DNA from 4 places in the Streptomyces sp. NPDC093065 genome. Region 3 is predicted to be linked to each of the others. Evidence: riboswitches for the same ligand, from Rfam matches in the RefSeq annotation. Region 3 holds a riboswitch; each other region holds the start of a gene.
The links. A riboswitch is a leader RNA that binds a small molecule or an ion and turns the genes downstream of it on or off. The one in region 3 is predicted to bind cyclic di-AMP.
Positions count from the first base shown of each region.

Region 1 (5,374 bases), on a different contig from region 3:
GACAGGTGCAGCCGGTCGGCGTCCCACGCCCTGCGGTCCTGGACGCTGCGCAGCGACCACAGGTCGAGCACCGGGCAGCCGTAGCGGTCGGCGATGGCACGGACGTGCCCGTTGTACGTGGCGATCTTGCCGCGCAGATGTTTGAGGACGGGCACCCCACGAGTGTCGAAGCCCGTGCTCACCAGGACGGTGCCGGCCGCGGCGGTCAGCGCGGCCACCGCCTGCTCGAACCGCTCGGCGACCTCGTCGGGGTCGGTGCCGGGCCGGATGATGTCGTTGCCGCCCGCCACGAACGAGACCAGGTCGGGCGCGAGGGCGTCGACCCGCGGGACCTGTTCCGCCACGATCTGGTCGAGGAGCCTGCCGCGCACGGCGAGGTTCGTGTACGTGAAGTCGCCCTCGGGGCGCCGGTCCGCGAGCAGTACGGCCAGTCGGTCGGCCCAGCCGACGAACGCCCCGTCGGGGCCGGGGTCGCCGACGCCTTCGGTGAAGCTGTCCCCCACCGCCACGTACGACCCGATCACTGCTCTGCTGTCACTCTTCGAATCGTCTGCCACGTCGGCCCATGATTCACCTTGGAATGTGACCTACGCGACCGTAGGAAGGGATTGACGGGCGGTGAGAAAGGCCACGCCTAAAGTGTTCGTCAATTCCGGAATACGACGGGGTCCGCAGGTACCGGTCTCCGGACACACCGAAGGCCGGACCCGGGGATCGGGGTCCGCCCTTCGGGGCGCGGAGGCTGCGTCAGCCGGTCGTCAGACGGAGACGCCGTGCGAGCGCAGGAAAGCGACCGGGTCGATGTCCGAGCCGTAGTCCGGCGTGGTGCGGATCTCGAAGTGCAGGTGCGGGCCGGTCACGTTGCCGGTGGCGCCCGAGAGGCCGACCTGCTGACCCGCCGTCACCGACTGACCGGCGGAGACGGAGAGCGAGGAGAGGTGGGCGTACTGGGCGTAGTGGCCCTCGTCGAGCTTGATGACGACCTGGTTGCCGTACGCGCCACCCCAGCCGGCCGAGACGACGGTGCCCGCGCCGACGGCCTTCAGCGAGGTGCCGGTCGGAACGACGAAGTCGGTGCCGGTGTGGTAGCCGCTGGACCACATGCTGCCGGACTGGTGGTACGGGGTACCGACGGTGCCGCCCGCGACGGGGGAGGTGTAGCCGCTGGTGGTGCCCGTGGACTGGGTGCCGGTGTTCGAGGACTCCGAGGAGCCGGAGGCGTCCGAGGAGGTCTTCGCCGCGTCCGTCGACTTCTGGGCCGGCTTCTCGGCGGCGGGCTTCTCGGCGGGCTTCTGCGACTGCGCGGAGGACGGCGCCGACGACTTGGCGGCCTGGCCGGCGATCGACAGTTCGAGGCCGGGGTGGATCAGCGACGGGTCGGACCCGACGGCCTCGCGGTTGTCCGCGTAGAGCTTCTTCCAGCCGCCGTCGACGTGCTGGTCGTCGGCGATCTTCGAAAGGTAGTCACCGCTCTTCACGGTGTACGTCCGGGAATCCGAGTTCTTCTCGGTACCGCCGGCGGCGGACTTCTTGGCCGACGTCGCGATGGACTGCACGGCCTGCTCGGAAACCGAGTGCGCGGGGGCGGCGTTGGCGGAGGCGGCGCCCATCAGCGGGAGTGCGAGCGCGGCGCCACCGGTTCCGGCGACGGCGATGGTGCGGGTCAGGCGCATGGCCCTGGTACGGCGGTGCTTACCCTTCGCGGGCATGGCGAATTCCTCTCCGGCGCCTGCGAGGTGAGCTGTCGGGTGCGGGCTGGAGATGCCCGGCCGCGCCGAAACGCGGCTTTACCCCAAGCCGTTCCGGGAACCGGAACAGGCAGTTCTACCTGTGGGTCCCCCGCTCCTGCCGTGTACGGGTGGTGGATGAGTGCGGGCTCCGGTCGGCGGCAGGATTAGGCGTCCGTCCGGATCGGTGGTGAACGTAAGGGACCAGGACGCGCAGGGACAAGCGAGAGGTTCCCGCGACGGGCGTTTCGATTGATCCTTTACGGGAACAACCGGTAACCCTGCGTCGATTTCCGTCGCACCGCTTTCTCTGAATGCCCTTGAGAAGCAGTCGAATTACGTGAACATGACGGACAACGCTCGGTCACGGATATGACGCTGCTCACGCGCCCCTTTCCCACCCTCCGCCATTTCAGGGCCAGTTATAACCAAGCCGCCAATTCGGACAGAATGCCTTTACCGGCCCACAATGCCCCTCCTCGAACGGTTTCGCGCATCGGTCATGCCGTATCGTCGAGTGGTGCCCGCCGGCGAGCAGCGACGGCGGGGCGGAGTGGGAGGAGTCCCCGTGACGCAGCAGGTCCCGTCGACCGAACCCGAGCTGACCGGGGTGCGCAACTTCCGGGACGTGGGCGGACTGCCGACCGTGGACGGTCGGCGGGTGCGACAGGGGGTGCTGTTCCGCAGCGGCCACCTGGCACACGCCACGGGGGAGGACGCCGCGTTCCTGACCTCGCTGGGCCTGCACACGATCTTCGACTTCCGCAACGCGGCCGACCAGAAGCTCGACGGCCCGGACGTCGAGCTGCCGGGCGTGCGCAATGTGAATCTGCCGCTGAGCGACCCGGCCGACGGCGCCGAGTTCTGGAAGATGGTCCGCGACGGAGACCTCGACCAGCTGCGGGACATCCTGGCCGACGGCAAGGGTGTCGACCGGATGGTCGGCTCCTACCGACTGATCATGACGGAGCGCACGGCCGAGCACTCCCGGGTCCTGCACGCGCTCGCCGAGGACAGCGTCCCCGCGCTGATGCACTGCGCGGCCGGCAAGGACCGGGCGGGTCTGTCGGTCGCGGTCACCCTGCTCGCGCTGGGCGTCGAGCGCGAGGCCGTCGTCGAGGACTACCTGAAGTCGAACGCCACGCACCGGCGCTACAAGGTGCGCCGCAGCGGCTCCGCCGCCTCCGCCTACTCCCCCGAGGTCATGGAGCTGCTCAGCCCCCTGTTCGACGCGCGCGCCGAGTACCTGGCCGCGGCCTTCGAGACGATCGAGGACACGTGGGGCGGCGTCGACGCCTACTTGGAGCAGGGGCTGCGGCTCTCTCCGGGCACCCGGGAGCGGCTGCGCGAGCGGATGGTGGACTGACTGAGCCACCCGCTCGCGGACGGCTCTACTTGCCGCCCACCTCGAACAGCAGGTAGAGGAAGCCGCCGAAGACGTGCCCCAGGGCGATGTAGATGACCAGCCGCACCCACAGGGCGCGCGGGAACTTGTCCTCGATGGCACTCATGGCGTCTCTCCAGGGGTCGGGCCGAGGCACAGCGCGGCCGTCGGGCTCTGCAGCAGGGTGTGGACGAAGAGCAGCTCGACCCCGTCGGGGTCCTCGGCCGCGATCCGGTGCGGGGTCATGGAGTCGAAGTGGGCACTGTCCCCCGCGGTGAGCCGGTGCTCGGTGTCCCCGAGACGCAGCCGCAGCCGCCCCCTGAGGACGTGCAGCCACTCCTCGCCGGGGTGCACCCGCACGACGTCGCCCTGGGAGCCGTGGGGCACCTGGACGCGCAGGGCCTGCATGCCGCGGCCCGGCGCGCCCGCCTGCCAGTACGTCCAGCCGCCCGCGGTGGTGGGCTCCATGCCGGCGCCGCGCACGACGGCGTCACGGTCGGCGGCCGTCTCGCCCAGCAGCTCGGCGACGGTCGTACCGTAGATGCGGGCGAGGGCGAGCAGCATCGGCAGTGAGGGCTGGCGCTGCCCGGTCTCCAGACGGGAGAGGTGGGCGGGTGACAGCCCCGCGGCACGGGCCGCCGCCTCGAGGGTGAGGGCGGCCCGCCGCCGCAGCTCACGCAGCTGGGGCGCGACGGCGGCGACCGCCCCCTCGGCGGGGCCGGTCTCGGAGGAGCTCATGCGTCCATTCAGCCCGATCCTTGCCCGCGAGGCAAATTCCTTGCCTCAGAGGCAAACGGACCCACTCATCGGTTGGCCACCGCCTGCTTGACCAGGGTCTTGCCGAAGTCCCACATCAGGCCACCGCCACTGTGCGCGTCCTCCATCACCTCGGTGAAGGCGTCGACGAACCGGTCGGCGTCGTCGGTGTCGATGATCAGCGGCGGGATCAGCTTGATCACCTCCAGGTGGTCGCCGGACACCTGGGTCAGGATCCGGTGACGCTGCAGCAGCGGCACGACCACCATCTGCGCGAACAGCCCCTTCCGCGCGGCCTGCAGCATCGTCCAGCGGCTGCGCAGCCTCAGGGAGCTGGGCCGGCCGAACTCGATGCCGATCATCAGTCCGCGGCCCCGGACGTCGGCGAGCAGTTCGTAGCGGTCCACCAGCGCGGCCAGCCGGGACTTCAGCCGCTCCCCCACCGCGGCGGCGTTCGCCACGATCTCCTCGTTGTCCATGACCGACAGCACGGCGAGCCCGGCGGCCATGGCCTGTGCGTTGGACCCGAAGCTCGCCGAGTGGACCTGCACGCGGTCCATCGAGGAGTACACCTTCTGGAAGATCCAGTCCTTGCCCAGGGTGGCCCCCACCGGCACGTATCCGCCGGACAGCGCCTTGGCGACGCAGACCAGGTCCGGTTCGACGCCGTCGTCGTGCTGGTAGGCGTAGAACTTGCCGGTGCGGCCGAGCCCCGTCTGCACCTCGTCGGCGATCAGCAGCGCCTTGTGCCGGTGCAGCAGCTCCTGCGCGGCGCGCAGGTAGCCGGGCGGGGCCTCGTGCACGCCCTTGCCCTGGACCGGTTCCACGATCAGCGCGGCCACGTCGCCCTTCTTCAGCTCCCGCGCCAGGGTGTCCAGGTCGCCGAGCGGGACGGCGGTGTCGGGCAGCAGCGGGGCGAAGCCCTTGCGGAACCCGTCCTCGCCGTTGACGGAGAGGGAGCCGGCGGTCAGCCCGTGGAAGGCGTGCGAGCAGTACAGGATCCTCCGTCTTCCGGTGGCGTAGCGGGCGAACTTCAGGGCGGTCTCGACGGCCTCGGTGCCGCTGTTGCCGAAGAAGACGCGGTCCAGGTGGGGGCTGTAGGAGAGCAGCCTCTCCGCCAGCAGGCCGGGCAGCGGCGGGCAGTCGAAGCGGGTGAGGTCGGCCAGCGAGGCGTCGAGGACGTCGTGCAGCGCCTTGCGGACGACGGGGTGGTGGCGGCCCAGGCCCATGACCGCGAACCCGGCGAGCATGTCCAGGTAGTCGTTGCCGTCCGCGTCCCAGAAGTGCGCGCCCTCGGCCCGCTCGTAGACCTTGTCGAAGCCGATGGTGTGCAGCATGCGCGGCAGCTGGTGGTTGAGGTGCTTGGCGTGCAGCTCGTACCGCTCGGCTCCGCGCTCGGCCAAGAGCGCGGCGAGGTCGAACTCCTTGGTCATTCAGTTCTCTCCTTGCGCTGGCATGACGATCCGTCCGTCGCCGGACTGTTCCACTGCCGGTTCCCCCGACTGCG
Region 1 is NZ_JBIVPJ010000005.1:2,415-7,788, reverse strand. It holds gene ACIQFU_RS10880 (SGNH/GDSL hydrolase family protein) at 1-524, opposite strand, end outside; gene ACIQFU_RS10875 (peptidoglycan DD-metalloendopeptidase family protein) at 759-1,709, opposite strand; cyclic di-AMP (ydaO/yuaA leader) riboswitch at 1,714-1,871, opposite strand; gene ACIQFU_RS10870 (tyrosine-protein phosphatase) at 2,296-3,093, shown strand; gene ACIQFU_RS10865 (DUF6126 family protein) at 3,119-3,238, opposite strand; gene ACIQFU_RS10860 (helix-turn-helix domain-containing protein) at 3,235-3,849, opposite strand; gene ACIQFU_RS10855 (aspartate aminotransferase family protein) at 3,915-5,300, opposite strand; gene dxs (1-deoxy-D-xylulose-5-phosphate synthase) at 5,301-5,374, opposite strand, start outside.
Region 1: it holds a riboswitch for cyclic di-AMP, as region 3 does, so the genes downstream of both, ACIQFU_RS10875 (peptidoglycan DD-metalloendopeptidase family protein) here and ACIQFU_RS37555 (M23 family metallopeptidase) in region 3, are expected to answer to the same signal.

Region 2 (5,374 bases), on a different contig from region 3:
CTCCTTGATGGCCTTGATGGTGTCCGACACCCGGTCCACGTCCCGGTCGGTCGGACCCCGGCCGCTGGCCACCAGGCACACCCGCTTGGCGCCCCCGGACACGCCCGCCGAGGCGGCCGCGGAGGCCTGCTCGGGCCCCAGCCAGGTGTACTTGAGGATCTCCGCCTTGGAGCCCAGCCGCTGCGAGCAGTAGGAGCAGTCCTCGGGACACAGGCCCGACTTGAGGTTGACGAGATAGTTGAGTTTCACCCGTCGGCCGAACCAGTGACGGCGCACCTTCCCGGCCGCGGCCACCACGTCGAGCAGGTCGTCGTCGGAAGTGGCGAGGACGGCGAGTGCCTCCTCGCGGGTCGGCGACTCGCGCCGAAGCCCCTTGTCCACCAGCGTGTTCAGCAGGTCCATGAGAGCCGATCCTGTCCTAAGGGGCCGTCCGCGGCCAAGGAGACTTTGCACAACACTGACAGATCGACGTGTGGGTATTGCCACACCTCGCGGGGGTGGCCGGACCGCTAATGTCTGTTCATTGCCTACAAAACCCCGGAGGACCGCCCCATGGCGTTCGGCTGGATCGACGAGCAGGACCGGGCGCGCCGCGAGGCGGGACTCGTACGGGTGCTGCGCCGCCGTCCGGCGCAGTCCCCGCTGCTGGACCTGGCGAGCAACGACTACCTGGGACTGGCCCGTCACCCGGAGGTCGTCGAAGGAGCGGTCCGGGCCGCGCGGACCTGGGGCGGCGGCGCGACCGGCTCGCGCCTCGTGACCGGCACGACCGCACTGCACACCGAACTCGAGCGGGAGCTGGCCGAGTTCTGCGGGTTCGGGGCAGCGCTGGTCTTCTCCTCCGGCTACGCGGCCAACCTCGCCGCGGTCACCGCGCTGGCACCGCACGGCACTCTTGTCGTCTCCGACGCGGGCAACCACGCCTCCCTGATCGACGGCTGCCGGCTCGCCCGGGGCACCACGCAGGTCGTGGGACACGCCGACCCGGACGCCGTGCGCAAGGCATTGACGACGCACGACGGACCCGCCGTGGCCGTCTCCGACACGGTCTTCTCGGTCGACGGCGACGCCGCGCCCCTGGCCGCGCTCGCCGAGGCGTGCCGGGAACACGGCGCCGGACTGGTCGTCGACGACGCCCACGGCCTCGGCGTCCTCGGCGACGGCGGCCGGGGCGCACCGCAGGGCGCGGGACTCGCGGGCCGGGACGACGTCGTCGTGACCGTCACGCTGTCCAAGTCGCTCGGCGCCCAGGGCGGCGCCGTGCTGGGGCCCGCCCGGGTCGTCGACCACCTGGTCAACGCGGCCCGCACGTTCATCTTCGACACCGGACTCGCCCCCGCCGCGGCGGGAGCGGCCCTTGCGGCGCTCAGGCTGCTCGGCCGCGAGCCGGAGCGCGCGGCACGGGCCCGTGCCGTCGCCGGTGAACTGCACGCACGCCTGACCGCCGCAGGTCTGGACGCGGTACGTCCGGACGCCGCGGTCGTCTCGGTGCGTGCGCCCTCCCCGGAGGAGGCCGTGCGATGGGCGGCCGACTGCCGTGCGGCCGGCCTGTCCGTGGGCTGTTTCCGCCCTCCGTCCGTGCCCGACGGGATCTCACGGCTCAGGCTGACCGCTCGCGGGGACCTCTCCGGGGATCAGATCGAACGTGCTGTACGGGTGATCGGCGAAACGCGGCCATGAGTCGGCGTGACACGGCCGTGCGTCGTCCGGCGCCCGGCGTGGTCAGCCGCGGTGGACGCAGGCGGTGAACGCCGTCCAGCTCCCGGGGGAGAAGAGCAGGGCGGGGCCTGCCGGATTCTTGGAGTCGCGCACGGCGAGCAGTCCGGCGCAGGGACCGGCCGACGGACGAGCCGTCTCCACGCAGTTGTTCGCGCCGGTGCTGTAACTGCTGCGCAGCCACCGGGCGCCGGTCATATCGGTGCTGACAGGGATGTTCCGCGGAAGTTCGGACATGGAGCCTGACATGGTGCCTCCTTACGCGCCTGCCGCGGTCGCGGCGATGAAGTCCAACGAGTCCTCGGGCGAAAGGGCATGGATCAGAAGGGCGTTGAAGGCCTCGGTGTAGGCCTCTAGGTCTTCTTTCCGTTCGAGGTGCAGGCTACTCGTCAAGTGGTCGAGAACAACCACGTCGAGATCAGAAGTGCTCGAAAAAGAGAAGATTACGAAAGGGCCGGTGACACCGATGTGCGCCCCGGCGGCGAACGGCAGCACCTGGAGCCGGACATGGGGGAGCCGCGCGGCCTCGACCAGTCTGGTCAGTTGACGGTCCATCACCCCCGGCCCGCCCACCTCCCGGCGCAGCACCGCCTCGTCCAGGACCGCGCTCAGCGCCAACGGCGGCTGTGCCCGCAGCACGTCCTGCCGGGCCAGCCGGACCTCCACCAGAGTGTCCAGCCGCTCCTCCGGCAGTCCGTCCACCGCGGCCCGCGTCACCGCGCGGGCGTACTCCGGCGTCTGGAGCAGGCCGGGGACCACGGTGGTCTCCAGTGTGCGCATGGCGCTGGCCTGCGACTCCAGGCTGATGAAGTCCCGGTAGGTCGGGGGCAGCACCCCGCGGTAGGCGTGCCACCAGTGGTTGCGGCCGCCCGCCCCGTCCTGGTGCGCCAGCGTCACCAGCAGCCCCCGCAACTGCTCGTCGCGCACGCCGTAGACGTCCAGCAGTAACCGCACGTCGGCCGGTTTCGTGCCGCTCGTCCCGGTCTCGATCCGGCTGACCTTCGACTGGTGCCAGCCCACGAGCCGGGCCGCCTCGCCGCTGGTGATGCCCGCCGCTGTGCGCAGGGCGCGCAGTTCCGCGCCCAGCTTCCGGCGGCGCACCACGGGACCGTGCTGCATGGGACAACTCCCTTACTCCTTATGAGCCGCCCAAATACGCTCTGCCGTCGCAGAGTTCACCGCTTCGAGCGACAGATATATGCATATCTTGGTGGATCGCCGCCCTTCGCGGGCCTGGTGATGGCAGTCTGGCGGCGAAGCACCAGTCCGGGACCGTACTCGAACCATCCGCTCCGTGTCGGGCCTGCGGTCCCGTGAGAAAGGGACGACGTCGCCATGGCAGACCATCTGGAAGCATCCGTCACTCTGCCGAGCGATCCCGCCTCGGTGGCCGCCGCGCGGACCTACGTGGTCGGCACTCTGGCGGAATGGGGGCTGCCGGCCGACGCCGACCTGTCCGAGACCGTCCGGCTCGTCGTGTCCGAACTGGCGACCAACGCGGTCCAGCACACGTTGGGGCAGTCGCCCACCTTCACGGTGGACCTGGTCCTCGACCGCGACGAGCGGCTGCGCGTCGGTGTCACCGACAGCCATCCGCGCTTCCCCAAGCGCCTGCCCGCGGCCGTGCAGCAGGACAACGGGCGGGGCATGGTGATCATCCGCTGGCTGACCGCCGAGTGCGGCGGCAGGCTGAGGGTCCGGCCCACAGGCGAGGGCGGCAAGACCGTCTCGATCGAGCTGCCCTGGACGCCCCCGGACCGGCCGGCCGCACCCGCGGGGGTGACGGCGGCCCAGAACGCCGTCACCCCCGCGGGCGGACTACTTGACCCGGCCGTACCAGACGCTTGACGTCCAGATCTTCTCCAGGCGCACCACGGCGCCGGTCTTCGGCGCGTGCCAGATCCTGCCCTTCCCGGCGTAGATGCCGACGTGGTAGACGCTGCTGCCGGAGTGGAAGAACACGAGGTCTCCGGCCTTGCGGTTGGTCACGGAGACGCGGCTGGTCTTGTTGTACTGCTGGGCCGCCGTGCGCGGCAGTTTCTTGCCGGCCTTCTTGAACGAGTACAGCGTCAGGCCGGAACAGTCGAACCGGGAGGGGCCGGTGGCGCCCCATCGGTACGGGGCGCCCTTCTTGGAAGCCGCGATCTTGAGGGCTTTCGTCGCATGGCTCGCCGCGGCCGCCTCGGCGGCGGCACCGGGGACCACGACGGAGCCGCCCACGGCGGCGAGGGTGAGGGCCGAGGCCGTACCGGCACGAGCCATCAGGGACGGGACACGATTGAGCGCGGACATGCGCAACCCTTCGTCAGCCGCCTGTGAAGGATGACCTGTCGGATTCGGGCTGGCGAAGTTGCCCGGCCGCACGTGTGCGGCTTCACCCCAAGGGCCGCTGGGACCGGTGCCTCTCGCGGAGGCGGCCGGTCCGGCGACCCGTCGTGCTCGGGTCCTCCACTCCTGCCGATCCACTTCCCTTGCGACCGGTCGTCCGGACGGCGGCAGGACTCGGCGTCCGCCCGGACCGCCCCGCCGCTGCGGCGGGGGCTTGTCGTCAGTCACGGATCTTGTCCCGCCCCACGGGGAATTCCCAACGGAACGTGCTCTTTGTGTTGTTACGTGCCGTTCATCCGTTCGGGTTGGCGCCCTCCCGTCCGAGGAGTCGTCGAGTGCGGCGGCGGCCCCGGGACCAGCGGCGCAGCGGCGCGATCCGCAAGCCGTGGGCACGGGCGCCGCAACTTCGACCGGTTGCGAATCGGAGGTGTTCCTACGCCGAAAGGGGGTACGCCGTTTGGTCCGTTTCGGAACAGTCCGTTTCGGATCGGATTCAGATCGGATCCGGCTTGTTCCGGCTCGGGCGATACGGCTCGGGACGATGCGGCTCGGGACGACGAGGCGCCGGCCTTCTCAGCTCCCGGAACAGGGCGGAAGGCCGACCCGTGCCGTCCGCCGCTCGCCGTCCAGCACCCGCAGCGCCCGGGCCAGGGTGGTGGCGTGCACCTCCGTCTCGCCGCGTCGGTGCATCAGCGCCAGCGCGTCCCGCAGCGCCGTCGCCTTGCCGACCAGCGCCTGGGCGGCCCGCAGTCCGCGGTACGTGTCGCCGTCCCGCCCGGGGTTGATGCGGCCCAGCAGGTCGACGACGTCCAGATAGCGGTCGACGACCTCCGCCTCGGCGCGGGTCAGAGCGGGCAGCGGCGGCAACTCGGGTGGCAGCACCGGCCCGGTCACCTCGCGCCGGGCGTGGCCGACGGCGTCCTGCGGTCCGGCACGATCCGGTCCACCAGGCCGTATTCCAGCGCCTGTTGGGCGTCGAGGATCGTGTCCCGCTCGATGTCCGCGTTCACTTGCCCGGGAGTGCGGCCCGTGTGCCGTACGAGGATCTCCTCCAGACGGGCGCGGATGCGGACCAGTTCGGCGGCGTGGACGGCCAGGTCGCTCGCCTGTCCCTCCACCGGTTCGGTCAGCGCCGGCTGGCGGATCACCACCCGGGCGCCGGGCAGCACGGCACGCTTGCCCGGGGTGCCCGCCGCCAGCAGCACCGCGGCGGACGAACCGGCCTGTCCGAGGCAGGTCGTCGCCACGTCGCAGGTGACGTAGCGCATCGTGTCGTAGATCGCCGTCATGGCGGTGAAGGAGCCGCCGGGGGAGTTGACGTACAACTCGA
Region 2 is NZ_JBIVPJ010000007.1:122,251-127,624, forward strand. It holds gene bioB (biotin synthase BioB) at 1-402, opposite strand, end outside; gene ACIQFU_RS14825 (8-amino-7-oxononanoate synthase) at 553-1,680, shown strand; gene ACIQFU_RS14830 (DUF397 domain-containing protein) at 1,723-1,953, opposite strand; gene ACIQFU_RS14835 (helix-turn-helix domain-containing protein) at 1,975-2,835, opposite strand; gene ACIQFU_RS14840 (ATP-binding protein) at 3,052-3,564, shown strand; gene ACIQFU_RS14845 (C40 family peptidase) at 3,535-4,008, opposite strand; cyclic di-AMP (ydaO/yuaA leader) riboswitch at 4,040-4,110, opposite strand; gene ACIQFU_RS14850 (hypothetical protein) at 4,618-4,926, opposite strand; gene ACIQFU_RS14855 (ATP-dependent Clp protease proteolytic subunit) at 4,935-5,374, opposite strand, start outside.
Region 2: it holds a riboswitch for cyclic di-AMP, as region 3 does, so the genes downstream of both, ACIQFU_RS14845 (C40 family peptidase) here and ACIQFU_RS37555 (M23 family metallopeptidase) in region 3, are expected to answer to the same signal.

Region 3 (5,374 bases):
TGGCGCGGGGGTATTCGCGGGAGGGTGGCGACCCCGTCGTGCACGCGGAGGAGGCCGCGCTCGCCAAGCTCGGTCCCCTGGAGCCGCGGCTTGCGGGCGCCACCGTGTACAGCAGTCTCGAACCCTGTGCCCGCCGGGCCTCCCGGCCCGCACCCTGCGCCCGGCTGATCCTCGACGCCGGGGTGCGTCGCGTCGTCACGGCCTGGCGGGAGCCGGACACCTTCGTGGCGGGGGCGGACGGGAGCGGGGTGCTCGCCGCGGGGGGCGCCGCCGTCGTCGTGCTGCCCGAATTCGCGGAGCCGGCCAAGGCGCCGAACCGCCATCTGGAGGGGTAGGGGACCGGCGGGGAGATACCGATGTGCATTCCGGCCCCCGGATGACGTACAGTAGTGAACACAACGGCGCGGGGTGGAGCAGCTCGGTAGCTCGCTGGGCTCATAACCCAGAGGTCGCAGGTTCAAATCCTGTCCCCGCTACTGAAGGCCGAGGGCCGGAATCCGAAAGGGTTCCGGCCCTCGGTGTTTTGTCGTCTCCCCTCCCGCACCCCGCCCCTCCCGCATCCCGCGATTCATCCGGTCGGCCCCGCACCGCTCGCCGCCCGCCCCCGCTCCCGCGAACCTGGAGTCCTGGACGGCAAGCGGCGCGCGGACGTGCGGGGTGGCGAGGGACGAGTGGTGCGGCCAGGTGACGTGGACGACGAGGGAGCGGCCCTCAGAGCCGGTGGCCGGCTCCCCGGCGACCCCGTGCCCGACCCGGGCCTCGGAGACGAAGAGCCTCCCGACGGGCCACGGTCCCCCCGGCGGACCGGGTACGGACGGGCCTTCGTGCACGCGCTCCCCGTGCTGCTGATCGCCGTGGCCATCCTGTACGACATCCTCACCCCGAGGTACTTCACCGCCGGACCCCTCTACACGGCCGCGCCCCTGGTCGCCGCCCCGATCTACTCGCGGCGCGGCACGGCGCTCACCGGCGTCGCCGTGGTGGTCTCGGTCATCGGGCTGCAGATCGGCAAGGGCGTCATCCACTACGTCGACTCCCTCACCGAGCTGATCACCATCGCGACGGTCGCCGTGCTCGCCGTCCTCGTGAACGGCCTCGTGCGCCGCACCGGCGAGCGCCTCGTCTCCGTCCGCGAGATCGCCGAGGCCGCCCAGCGTGCCGTACTGCCCGCACCCGCCGAGCGCATCGCCGGCTTCGAGATCGCCGTCTGCTACGAGGCCGCGCAGGCCGACGCCTTCATCGGCGGCGACCTCTACGCCGTGCAGGACAGCGCCCGCGGCGTCCGGCTCATCGTCGGCGACGTGCGCGGCAAGGGCATGGGTGCGGTCGCCGCCGTCGCCGTGGTGATCGGCGCCTTCCGGGAGGCCGCCGAGCAGGAGGCGACGCTGGAGGCGGTGGCGCAGCGCCTTGAGCGGGCGCTGGCGCGCGAGGGCACCCGGCGGGACGGACTCGACGCCTTCGAGGGCTTCACCACCGCCGTCCTCGCCGAACTCCCGCACGGCGACGGGACCGTACGCATCGTCAACCGCGGCCATCCGCCGCCCCTGCTGCTGTACGCAGACGGCACCCTGGACACGCTGCCCGCCCGCGAGTCGGCGCTGCCGCTCGGCATGGGCGATCTGGGCGTGTGGCCCGACCGGGCGGAGGAGGCCCACTTCCCCGGCGGGGCCACACTGCTGCTCTACACCGACGGACTGACCGAAGCCCGGGACGCCAAGGGCGAGTTCTACGATCCGCAGACGCGGCTGACCGGCCGGGTCTTCCGGCATCCGGCGACCCTGCTCGACACCCTCGCCGAGGACGTGCGCCGGCACTCCGGAGGGGGCATGGCCGACGACATGGCCCTGCTCGCCGTACGGCGGCCCCGACGCGGCAACCATGATCATTGTCACGAGCCGTGACAGTACGACCCCCCTCCGCATAACAACTGATGCACCGTCAGAAGAAAGTGGCGTGAAGGGGAATACTCGGGGCGGGTCAACTCGTCCGGTTTTCACCGGTCATGAGGGGTGCGTCCCGGCCGTTTCCGTTAATGATCAAGAGGAACGGCTTGGAATCGGAGCCTCGCGTCTATTAACGTTCGATAACGCAGCGCGGTCGTCCCAGCCGTCACAGAAGGCGGCTCCGTGCGCACGCGCCGAATCCCGCAAGGGAACCGGGGAACCACCACATTGGGGTGAATCGGGCGTATGGCGCCGTGGAAACACGGTCGGCACGCACCCGTAGGAGACCTTCCTGCTCCGAACCCGTCAGCTAACCCGGTAGGCGGAAGGAAGGAAAGGAGTACGCCCACGTGGCGTCCAACCGGCCTGCCCCCGAGGCCCCGTTCGTGCCCACCGGGCACGGCACCGACACCTTCGGCTACGACGTCCCCCGCGCCGAAGAGGGCCCCTGGGAGGAGTGGAACCCCACCGCGGAGTCCATCCGTCCCGTGCGCGGCCGGCACCGCGTCGCCAAGCAGCGCGGCGGACTCGCCCGCAGCTCCACCGTCCTCGGCGTCGGTGTCATAGCCGCCGTCGGCGCGGGCGGCATGGCCAGCGCGCAGACCGGCAAGCCGCCGGTGTCCATCTCCATGCCGGACCTGCCGAACGTGGGCTCGCTCATGCCCGGCGGCGACGAGGAGTCGGAGCCCGAGGGTTCCGCCACCCCGCTCAGCGGCATCACCCAGGCCGTCGCCGCGGACACCGCGGAGGACGCGGGAGCCAGCGGCGCCGGTGAGTCGCTGCGGTCCCGGATCATGGCGCAGGCCGAGCAGCAGCAGGCCCAGGTCGAGACCAAGGCCGCCGCCGAGGCCCAGGCCGCCGCCGAGAAGAAGGCCGCGGAAGCCGCCGCGAAGGCGGAGAAGGAGGCCCAGGAGAAGGCCGCCGCCGCCAAGAAGAAGGCGGAGGAGGAGGCCGCGAAGAAGGCCGAGGCCGAGCGGCTCGCGAAGCTGGCCAAGCAGTACACGCTGCCGACCTCCTCGTACACGATCTCCTCGACCTTCAACCAGGCCGGTTCCCTCTGGGCCTCCGGCCACCACACCGGCCTCGACTTCGCCGCCCCCACGGGCACCCTGCTCAAGGCGGTGCACAGCGGCACGATCACGTCGGCCGGCTGGGACGGGTCGTACGGCTACAAGACCGTGCTCACCCTCGATGACGGCACCGAGCTCTGGTACGCGCACCAGTCGTCCATCAACGTCAGCGTCGGCCAGAAGGTCACCACCGGTGACGTCATCGGCCGCGTCGGCGCCACCGGCAACGTGACCGGCGCCCACCTCCACCTCGAGGTCCACACCACCGACGGCTCCGGCATCGACCCGATGGCCTGGCTGCAGAGCAAGGGCCTCACCCCCTGATCCGCCCCGCCCCCTGACGCGCCCCGCCGAACCCCGGCGGTCCTGACGGCAACCCCCCGACGTCAGGGCTGCCGGTTTGCGGTGGGTTTACGGTGGTTTTTGCTAGGTCTTTGCGCGCGCTGCGGAATGGCCCGCTCCAGTGCGGTCATTGACGCCCTGCATGACTTCTCTGCGCAAGCTCGGCTCCTCCGACCTCGAGGTCTTCCCTCTCGCCCTCGGCGGCAACGCCTTCGGCTGGACCGCCGATCAGGACACGTCCTTCGCCGTCCTCGACGCCTACACCGCGGCGGGCGGCAACTTCGTGGACACCGCCGACTCCTACTCCGCCTGGGTCGACGGCAACAGCGGCGGCGAGTCCGAGACCGTCCTCGGCCAGTGGCTCGCAGCCCGCGGCAACCGTGACGACGTCGTCCTCGCCACCAAGGTCAGCCAGCACCCCGACTACCCCGGCCTGTCCGCCGCGAACATCAAGGCCGCGGCCGACGCCTCGCTGCGCCGTCTGGGCACCGACCACATCGACCTCTACTACACCCACTTCGACAAGCCCGAGGTGCCGGTCGAGGAGATCATCGGCGCGCTGGACGAGCTGGTGAGGGCCGGGAAGGTGCGGCACATCGCCGCCTCCAACATCTCCGCCGAACGGCTCGCGGCGTCCCTGGAGTTCTCCGACCGCGAGGGCCTCGCCCGCTACGTCGCCGTCCAGCCGCACTACAACCTCGTCTCCCGCGACACCTACGAGGGCGGGCTGCGCGACCTCGCCGAGCAGGCCGGTCTCGCCGCCGTCCCGTACTACGCCCTCGCGTCCGGCTTCCTCACCGGCAAGTACCGGCCCGGCACGGACGTGGACAGCCCGCGGGCGGGCGGTGCGGCGAAGCACCTGGAGACCGAGCGCGGGCGCCGGGTCCTCGCCGCCCTGGACGAGATCGCCGAGGCCCACGGCGTTCCCGTCGCCACGGTCGCCCTCGCCTGGCTGGCCGGCCGGCCGACGGTGGCGGCGCCGATCGCCTCGGCGCGCACGGTGGAGCAGCTGCCGGCGCTGCTGGGAGTGGCCGAGCTGAAGCTGACGGAGGAGGAGGCCGGGAGGCTCACGCGGGCGTCCGCCTGAGCGGGGGCGCGGCGGACGACCCTACGGCCGGTACCGGCCGGGCGGCGTGTACGGCGCCTGCCGCGTGTGGGGCGCGTACTGCGGAAACGGCGAGTGCGGCGCCTGCGGTGGGCGTGCCGGGAGTGGCTGCGCTGCTCGCGGGGTGTGCGGTGCGTACGCGTGGTGCGGCGGGTTCGGTCCGTAGGGTCCGTACGGGGGGTGCGCCGTCGCGGGTCCGTACGCGCCGGGCGCCCCGTAGCCGTACGCCCACGGCGGTACCGGCCGCGGCACGGGCGCCGGGGGTGCCGTGGCCCGGGCCGCGTGCTCCAGCGCCGGGCGGGCCACACCCCGCAGGTGCCACAGGGCGTCCAGCAGTTGGTGCTCCCGTACGGTGAAGTCGGCGCCCGCCCTGCCCCGGCGCCCGCGCTGCCGCAGGAAGGCCACCGAGGTCGCACAGGCCTCGTACCGCGCCACCGCCCGCGCCCCTTCCTTCCCGGCGTGCCGGCGTGCGTACTGCCGGGCGAGGCGGCGGGCCCGCATCGAGCCGAGCGCGTACGGCTCCGCGGGCGTCAGCCACCCGGCGGCCACGTACGCGGGCAGCTCGGCGCGTACGGTGCCCAGTTCGCGCTGCCGGGTCCAGATCACCAGCCAGGTCAGCAGGCCGAACGACGGCACCATGAACGCCGCGTACACCGCGAAGAAGCCGTACTCGCCGAAGGCGGCCGAGCCGTTCCACAGGGCGTGCATGCCCATCGCGAGCAGCAGTCCGGCCGGCGGGAGCAGGGCCCGGCGCAGGCGGTGCCGGCCCGTGGAGAGCGCGGCGATGCCGAAGCCGATGCCGGTGAGCACGGTGAACAGCGGGTGCGCGAACGGCGACATCACGACGCGGACGAAGAAGGTCGCCGCGGTGACGGAGGCGATGCCGCGGTCACCGGTCAGCTGGTCGGTGCCGA
Region 3 is NZ_JBIVPJ010000041.1:9,718-15,091, forward strand. It holds gene ACIQFU_RS37540 (dihydrofolate reductase family protein) at 1-335, shown strand, start outside; tRNA gene ACIQFU_RS37545 (tRNA-Met) at 403-476, shown strand; gene ACIQFU_RS37550 (PP2C family protein-serine/threonine phosphatase) at 675-1,901, shown strand; cyclic di-AMP (ydaO/yuaA leader) riboswitch at 2,126-2,282, shown strand; gene ACIQFU_RS37555 (M23 family metallopeptidase) at 2,294-3,337, shown strand; gene ACIQFU_RS37560 (aldo/keto reductase) at 3,498-4,442, shown strand; gene ACIQFU_RS37565 (PrsW family intramembrane metalloprotease) at 4,464-5,374, opposite strand, start outside.

Region 4 (5,374 bases), on a different contig from region 3:
CCGCCGCGGTAGCGCTTGGTGAGCGCGCGGGTGGCGATGACGGCGTCATCCGCGCTCTCCTCGTCCGGGCGCTCCGGCTCCGTGGCGGACGGTTCGGCCATCGGCTCCCTCTTTCGTCCTCTTCGCCGTACGGATGGGGATGCTGCGTACGTCCTACCGCGCGGCGTCGGCCGCCTTCACCAGGGCGTCCTTGGTGACCGCACCGGCGTAGACCTTGCCGTCGTCCGTGATCAGAGCGTTGACGAGGCGGGTCTTGAAGACCGTGCCCGAGCCGAAGTCGCCCTTGACCTGGTCGCCGAAGGAGCCGAGGAAGCCGCCGAGGCCGCCCAGGTCGCCGCCCGTGCCCGCCGTGGGCAGGCCGCCCGCGGCTCCGGTGTCGAAGGTGGCGATCGAGCTCCAGCCCTCGCCGATCACCTTGAGCCCGTCCAGACCCTCGGCGAGGTCGCCCCCGGTCCCGCGCGAGTGCTCCGGAGCCTTGGCGCTCTCCTCGCCCTCGGTGACCTTCGCTCCCTCGGGCGGCGTGAAGTCGAACGTCGACGCGTCCGGCTTCGCGAAGCTGACCTTGGTGAAGCCCACGTCCACCACGGCGGCGCCGCCGCTCGCCGGGGTCAGCGTGAACTTCAGCGGCGTGCCGGTCTCGGCGTCCACGGCCACGGTGATCGCACCGACCGTGGAACCGTCCTGCTTGGGCTCGACGACCAGGCGGTACGCGTCCCGGCCGGCCACCTGCGCGGTGCCGCCGACGGTCACGGACGTGGTGTCGTCGACCGCCTTGAGCGCCTGGGCGGCGAAGTCCTTCGGGGTGGCCGGCACGTCCTTCTCCGGCTGCCCGGCGCCGTCGGGGGCGGTCGAGTGGTAGACCTCGTCGGACTTGCTGTCGTAGCCCCAGACGTCCTGGCCGTTGTGGATCAGGCTGTACTCGGCGGCGTTCTCCAGCAGGGACAGCTTCTGCCGGTCGGGGCCGTCGGCCGCGACGCGCAGCGTGTGGCTGCCGGACGCCAGCTCGGTGAGCTTGGCCGACGGGTCGGCGGCGGAGCCCTCGTCGTCCCCGCCGGAGCCCGGACCACCGGACATTCCGGACATCAGGCCGCTCTCCAGGCCGCCGAGGTCCGGCAGGCCCAGGTCGGTGTTGACGCGCACCGTGCCGGACAGCTGCTCGGTGTCCGACTTGGCGATCTTCTCGATGAGCTGCTCCGCGGTGACCTTCGGCAGGTCGGGGTCTCCGGAGTCGGCGAGCGCGGGGACGAGCCCGATCGTCGCGGCCGCCACTCCCATCACCGCGACCGGGACGACGAACCGCGCGGCCTTGCGCCGTCCGGCCCTCAGCTCCTCGCCCTCCCCGGCGGTCGTGTTGTCGTCGGAATCGATCGGTGCCATGTGTGCCCTACCTCCGTCGTCGGCGGCGGCTGTCTCGCGACCTCGCACTCGTTCACCCGTGAGCCGCCATTCTCACCCGAATCGGTGAGGATTGGTGTTTTTCCGTGGTGTCCATCTGACCAAATCGGCGGAGCCCAGGCGTCAGACCGCGGGCTCAACTCCGCGTACTCCTGCGGGATGACACGGAGGGGCGGTGGCTCCGCCTGCCCGTAGGGGCCGGTCTCCGGCGCCCGGCGGACGGCACGTGACAGGAGGCACGCGGCAGGCGGGCGGGCAGGGCGCTCACCCGGCCCGGTGGACCACCGCGTCGCACAGCTCCACCAGCGCGGCCTTCGCGTCGCACTCCCGCAGCGGGGCCAGCGCGGCCCGGGCCTCCTCGGCGTAGCGGACGGTGTCCCGGCGCGCCTGCTCCAGGGCGGGGTGGGCGCGCAGCAGACGCAGCGCCTCGGCGTGCCGGGCGTCGTCGCTCAGGTCGGAGTCGAGCAGCTCGCACAGGGCGACGTCCTCGGCGAGCCCCAGCCGGGCCGCCCGCTCGCGCAGCCGCAGTACGGGCAGGGTGGGGATGCCCTCGCGCAGGTCGGTGCCGGGCGTCTTGCCGGACTCGTCGGAGTCGGAGGCGATGTCCAGGACGTCGTCCGCGAGCTGGAAGGCGACGCCGAGCCGCTCGCCGTACTGGGTCAGCACGTCCACCACCGTCTCGTCGGCGCCGGACATCATCGCGCCGAACCGGCAGGAGACCGCCACCAGCGAGCCCGTCTTGCCGCCCAGCACGTCGAGGTAGTGGTCGACCGGGTCGCGGCCGTCCTGCGGTCCCGCCGTCTCCAGGATCTGGCCGGTGACCAGCCGCTCGAACGCGAGGGCCTGGACCCGGACCGCCTCGGGTCCGAGGTCGGCGAGGATCTGGGAGGCACGGGCGAAGAGGAAGTCGCCGGTGAGGACCGCGACCGAGTTGTCCCAGCGGGTGTTCGCGCTGGGCACCCCGCGCCGCACGGCGGCCTCGTCCATCACGTCGTCGTGGTAGAGCGTGGCGAGGTGGGTCAGCTCCACGACCACGGCCGAGGGCACGATGCCCGGGGCGTAGCGGTCGCCGAACTGGGCCGAGAGCATCACCAGCAGCGGCCGGAACCGTTTCCCGCCGGCCCGCACCAGGTGCTGGGCGGCCTCTGTGATGAACGGAACCTCGCTTTTGGTTGCCTCAAGCAACCCTTCCTCGACAGCAACCAATCCGGCCTGGACATCGGCTTCCAGAGCCTGGTCCCGCACGCTCAGCCCGAACGGCCCGACGACGGTCACGAGGGGTCTCCTGTCTGCTGGTGTCTACTGGCGATTACCTGGTTTGTCGATAGGTCGCTGCCACCACTCAAGTCAGCGTATCCGGTCACGTTTCGATCACCGCTAGCGCCCACCGTTACAGGCCGGTCGGTATCAGATCATGAACGGTATGTTTTTGATCAGGTGATATGAGCAGATTTTGACTGATATCGCCGGAGGGGACGAGCCGGACCCCGGGGGGCGAGCGGGCCGGTGGCCACCGTCCAAGATCCCATCACTCCTCCCAACGGCCCGCACTCCGAGAACGTCACCCGATCGACGCCGCGCCCGCACCGGCACCTCACGCCTCCCGCCCCGCCTCCCGGCTTCACCCTCCACCCCCGTTTCCCCTTCCTCTGCGCCCGACACCCGAAGCCGTCCTCACCCGTGGCCGGTTGGCGAACGATTGAGGTTAATGCCCGTTTTGCCGCGCTTGTTGAGGCCAGTGAGTTGACTCACTCCGGTCCACCCGCGGGCAACCTCGCCACAACCTGTGCCCTCCCTTTGCCCCGCAAGCCAGTTGGGGCTTGGTAACCGCAAAGGATCAAGAGCCTCAAACGCCTCAGACCAAGGTCAACAGGCATGTTGGGTGATTCCTGCACTTGTTTCGGACATGTGCTCTCGCATACGTTCCCGGCCTGTCGGGCGGACGCCGAATCCTGCCACCGCCCGGTCGCACAGTCATCCACCCAACAAACTCGCCGGCAGGAGCGGGGGACCCAGGTAAGTCGCCGCACCGGTCACCACCGGAGCGGCTCGGGGTGAAGCCGTACCCGTCAGGGCGCGGCCGGGCACCTCCCCGCCCGAACCCGACAGCTCACCTCGCAGGCGTAAGGAGAGGGACACATGTCTGCCAACGGTCAGAACCGTCACGCCCGTACCGGCCGCCTCGCCCGCAAGCTCACGCTGGCCGGCACCGCCGCCGCGGTGCTCGCACTGCCGCTCGTCGGCGCCGCCACCGCCTCCGCGGCCACCCCGGCCGCCGCCACGACCGCCACCACGGCGGCCACGGCGTACCCGGACAACCTCGACGGCTGGATCCGCGAGTCGCTCGACATCATGGCGCAGCACGGCATCCCCGGGACCTACGAGGGCATTCACCGCAACATCATGCGTGAGTCCTCCGGCAACCCGCTCGCCATCAACAACTGGGACATCAACGCCGTCAACGGCACCCCGTCCAAGGGCCTGCTCCAGGTGATCGACCCGACCTTCCAGGCGTACCACGTGGAGGGCACCTCCTGGGACCCGTACGACCCGGTCGCCAACATCACCGCCGCCTGCAACTACGCGGCCGACCGCTACGGCTCGATGGACAACGTCTTCAGCGCGTACTGAGCCGCACCGGGCACCAAGGCGTCCCGAGCCCCGCTGAGAGGCCGTGGGCCCGGGACGTCCCAAGCCGTGGGCCCGGGACGTCCTAAGAAGTACCGAAGATCCGCTCGAGGACGACGGCCACGCCGTCGTCCTCGTTCGTCGTGGTGACCTCGTCGGCCACCGCCTTGAGTTCGGGGTGGGCGCCGGCCATGGCGACGCCGTGGGCCGCCCACTGGAACATGGGAATGTCGTTGGGCATGTCGCCGAAGGCGATCGTCCGGCGCCGCTGAAGACCCAGGTGCTCGGCGGCCAGCGCCAGGCCGGTCGCCTTGGTGATGCCGCACGGCTGGAGCTCCACCGTGCCGGGCCCCGACATGGTGACCGTCGCGAGGGAACCGACCACCGCACGCGCCGTCGCCGCCAACTCGTCGTCGGTCAGGTCCGGATGGCGCAGCAGCACCTTGCTGATCGGCATGCTCCACAGCTCCTCGCGCCGCTCGACACGCACCGCGGGCAGGGTGGGGTGGGGCATCAGGTAGCCCGGCTCGATGAGCGTCAGCCCGTCGACGCCGTCCTGGTCGACGGCGGCGTACACCTGGCCGACCTCGGCCTCGATCTTGCCGAGCGCGGTCTCGGCCAGCTCCCGGTCCAGGGTGACCGACCACAGCATCCGGTGCGCACCGGCGTCGTACACCTGCGCGCCCTGCCCGCACACCGCGAGCCCCGTGCAGCCGAGGCCGTCGAGCAGGGAGCGCACCCGGGGAGCCGGGCGCCCCGTCACCACCAGGTGCCGCGCACCCGCCCCGGCGACCCGCGCCAGCGCGGCCAGCGACCGTTCGGAGACGGTGTCGTCGCCGCGGAGCAGCGTGCCGTCCAGGTCGGTGGCGACGAGTGAATATGCGGTGCGGTCCATGATCAGAGAATACGGACACCGCACCCGTCCGACTCACCCGCGACCGCTTCCGAACGAGGACGTAGCGAGCGTGTTCGAACCCGCACGCGGATGCACGCGGACGCCCGATCATGTCCAAAACCTGACACATCATCGGCTAAAGCCGGTTCAGGGCCTCTGCACCGGTTGGCGACGGAACGGACCGCCACCCGCCGGTGCCCCGGCCCCGCCCCGGACCCCGGCCGCCGCGCCGCCTCGATCGGGCCCCGCCAGGCGGCGCCACCTCCCGCCGCACTGCCCAAGACCGGTATGTCACCCGTAACGTGTGGCCCGACCACGTGTCACGCGGCACACACCGACCCCGTGACCCGCGGGCATCCGCAGCACCCAGCACACACGGCGCGCACGGCGCACATGGCGAGCACGAAAGCGAGGCAGCACCCGATGCCCCCCTTCGATGTCCCCGAGGGCGATCCC
Region 4 is NZ_JBIVPJ010000002.1:183,492-188,865, reverse strand. It holds gene ACIQFU_RS03670 (ABC transporter ATP-binding protein) at 1-101, opposite strand, end outside; gene ACIQFU_RS03665 (outer membrane lipoprotein carrier protein LolA) at 154-1,377, opposite strand; gene ACIQFU_RS03660 (polyprenyl synthetase family protein) at 1,660-2,670, opposite strand; cyclic di-AMP (ydaO/yuaA leader) riboswitch at 3,378-3,533, shown strand; gene ACIQFU_RS03655 (transglycosylase SLT domain-containing protein) at 3,535-4,026, shown strand; gene ACIQFU_RS03650 (HAD family hydrolase) at 4,109-4,918, opposite strand; gene fahA (fumarylacetoacetase) at 5,342-5,374, shown strand, end outside.
Region 4: it holds a riboswitch for cyclic di-AMP, as region 3 does, so the genes downstream of both, ACIQFU_RS03655 (transglycosylase SLT domain-containing protein) here and ACIQFU_RS37555 (M23 family metallopeptidase) in region 3, are expected to answer to the same signal.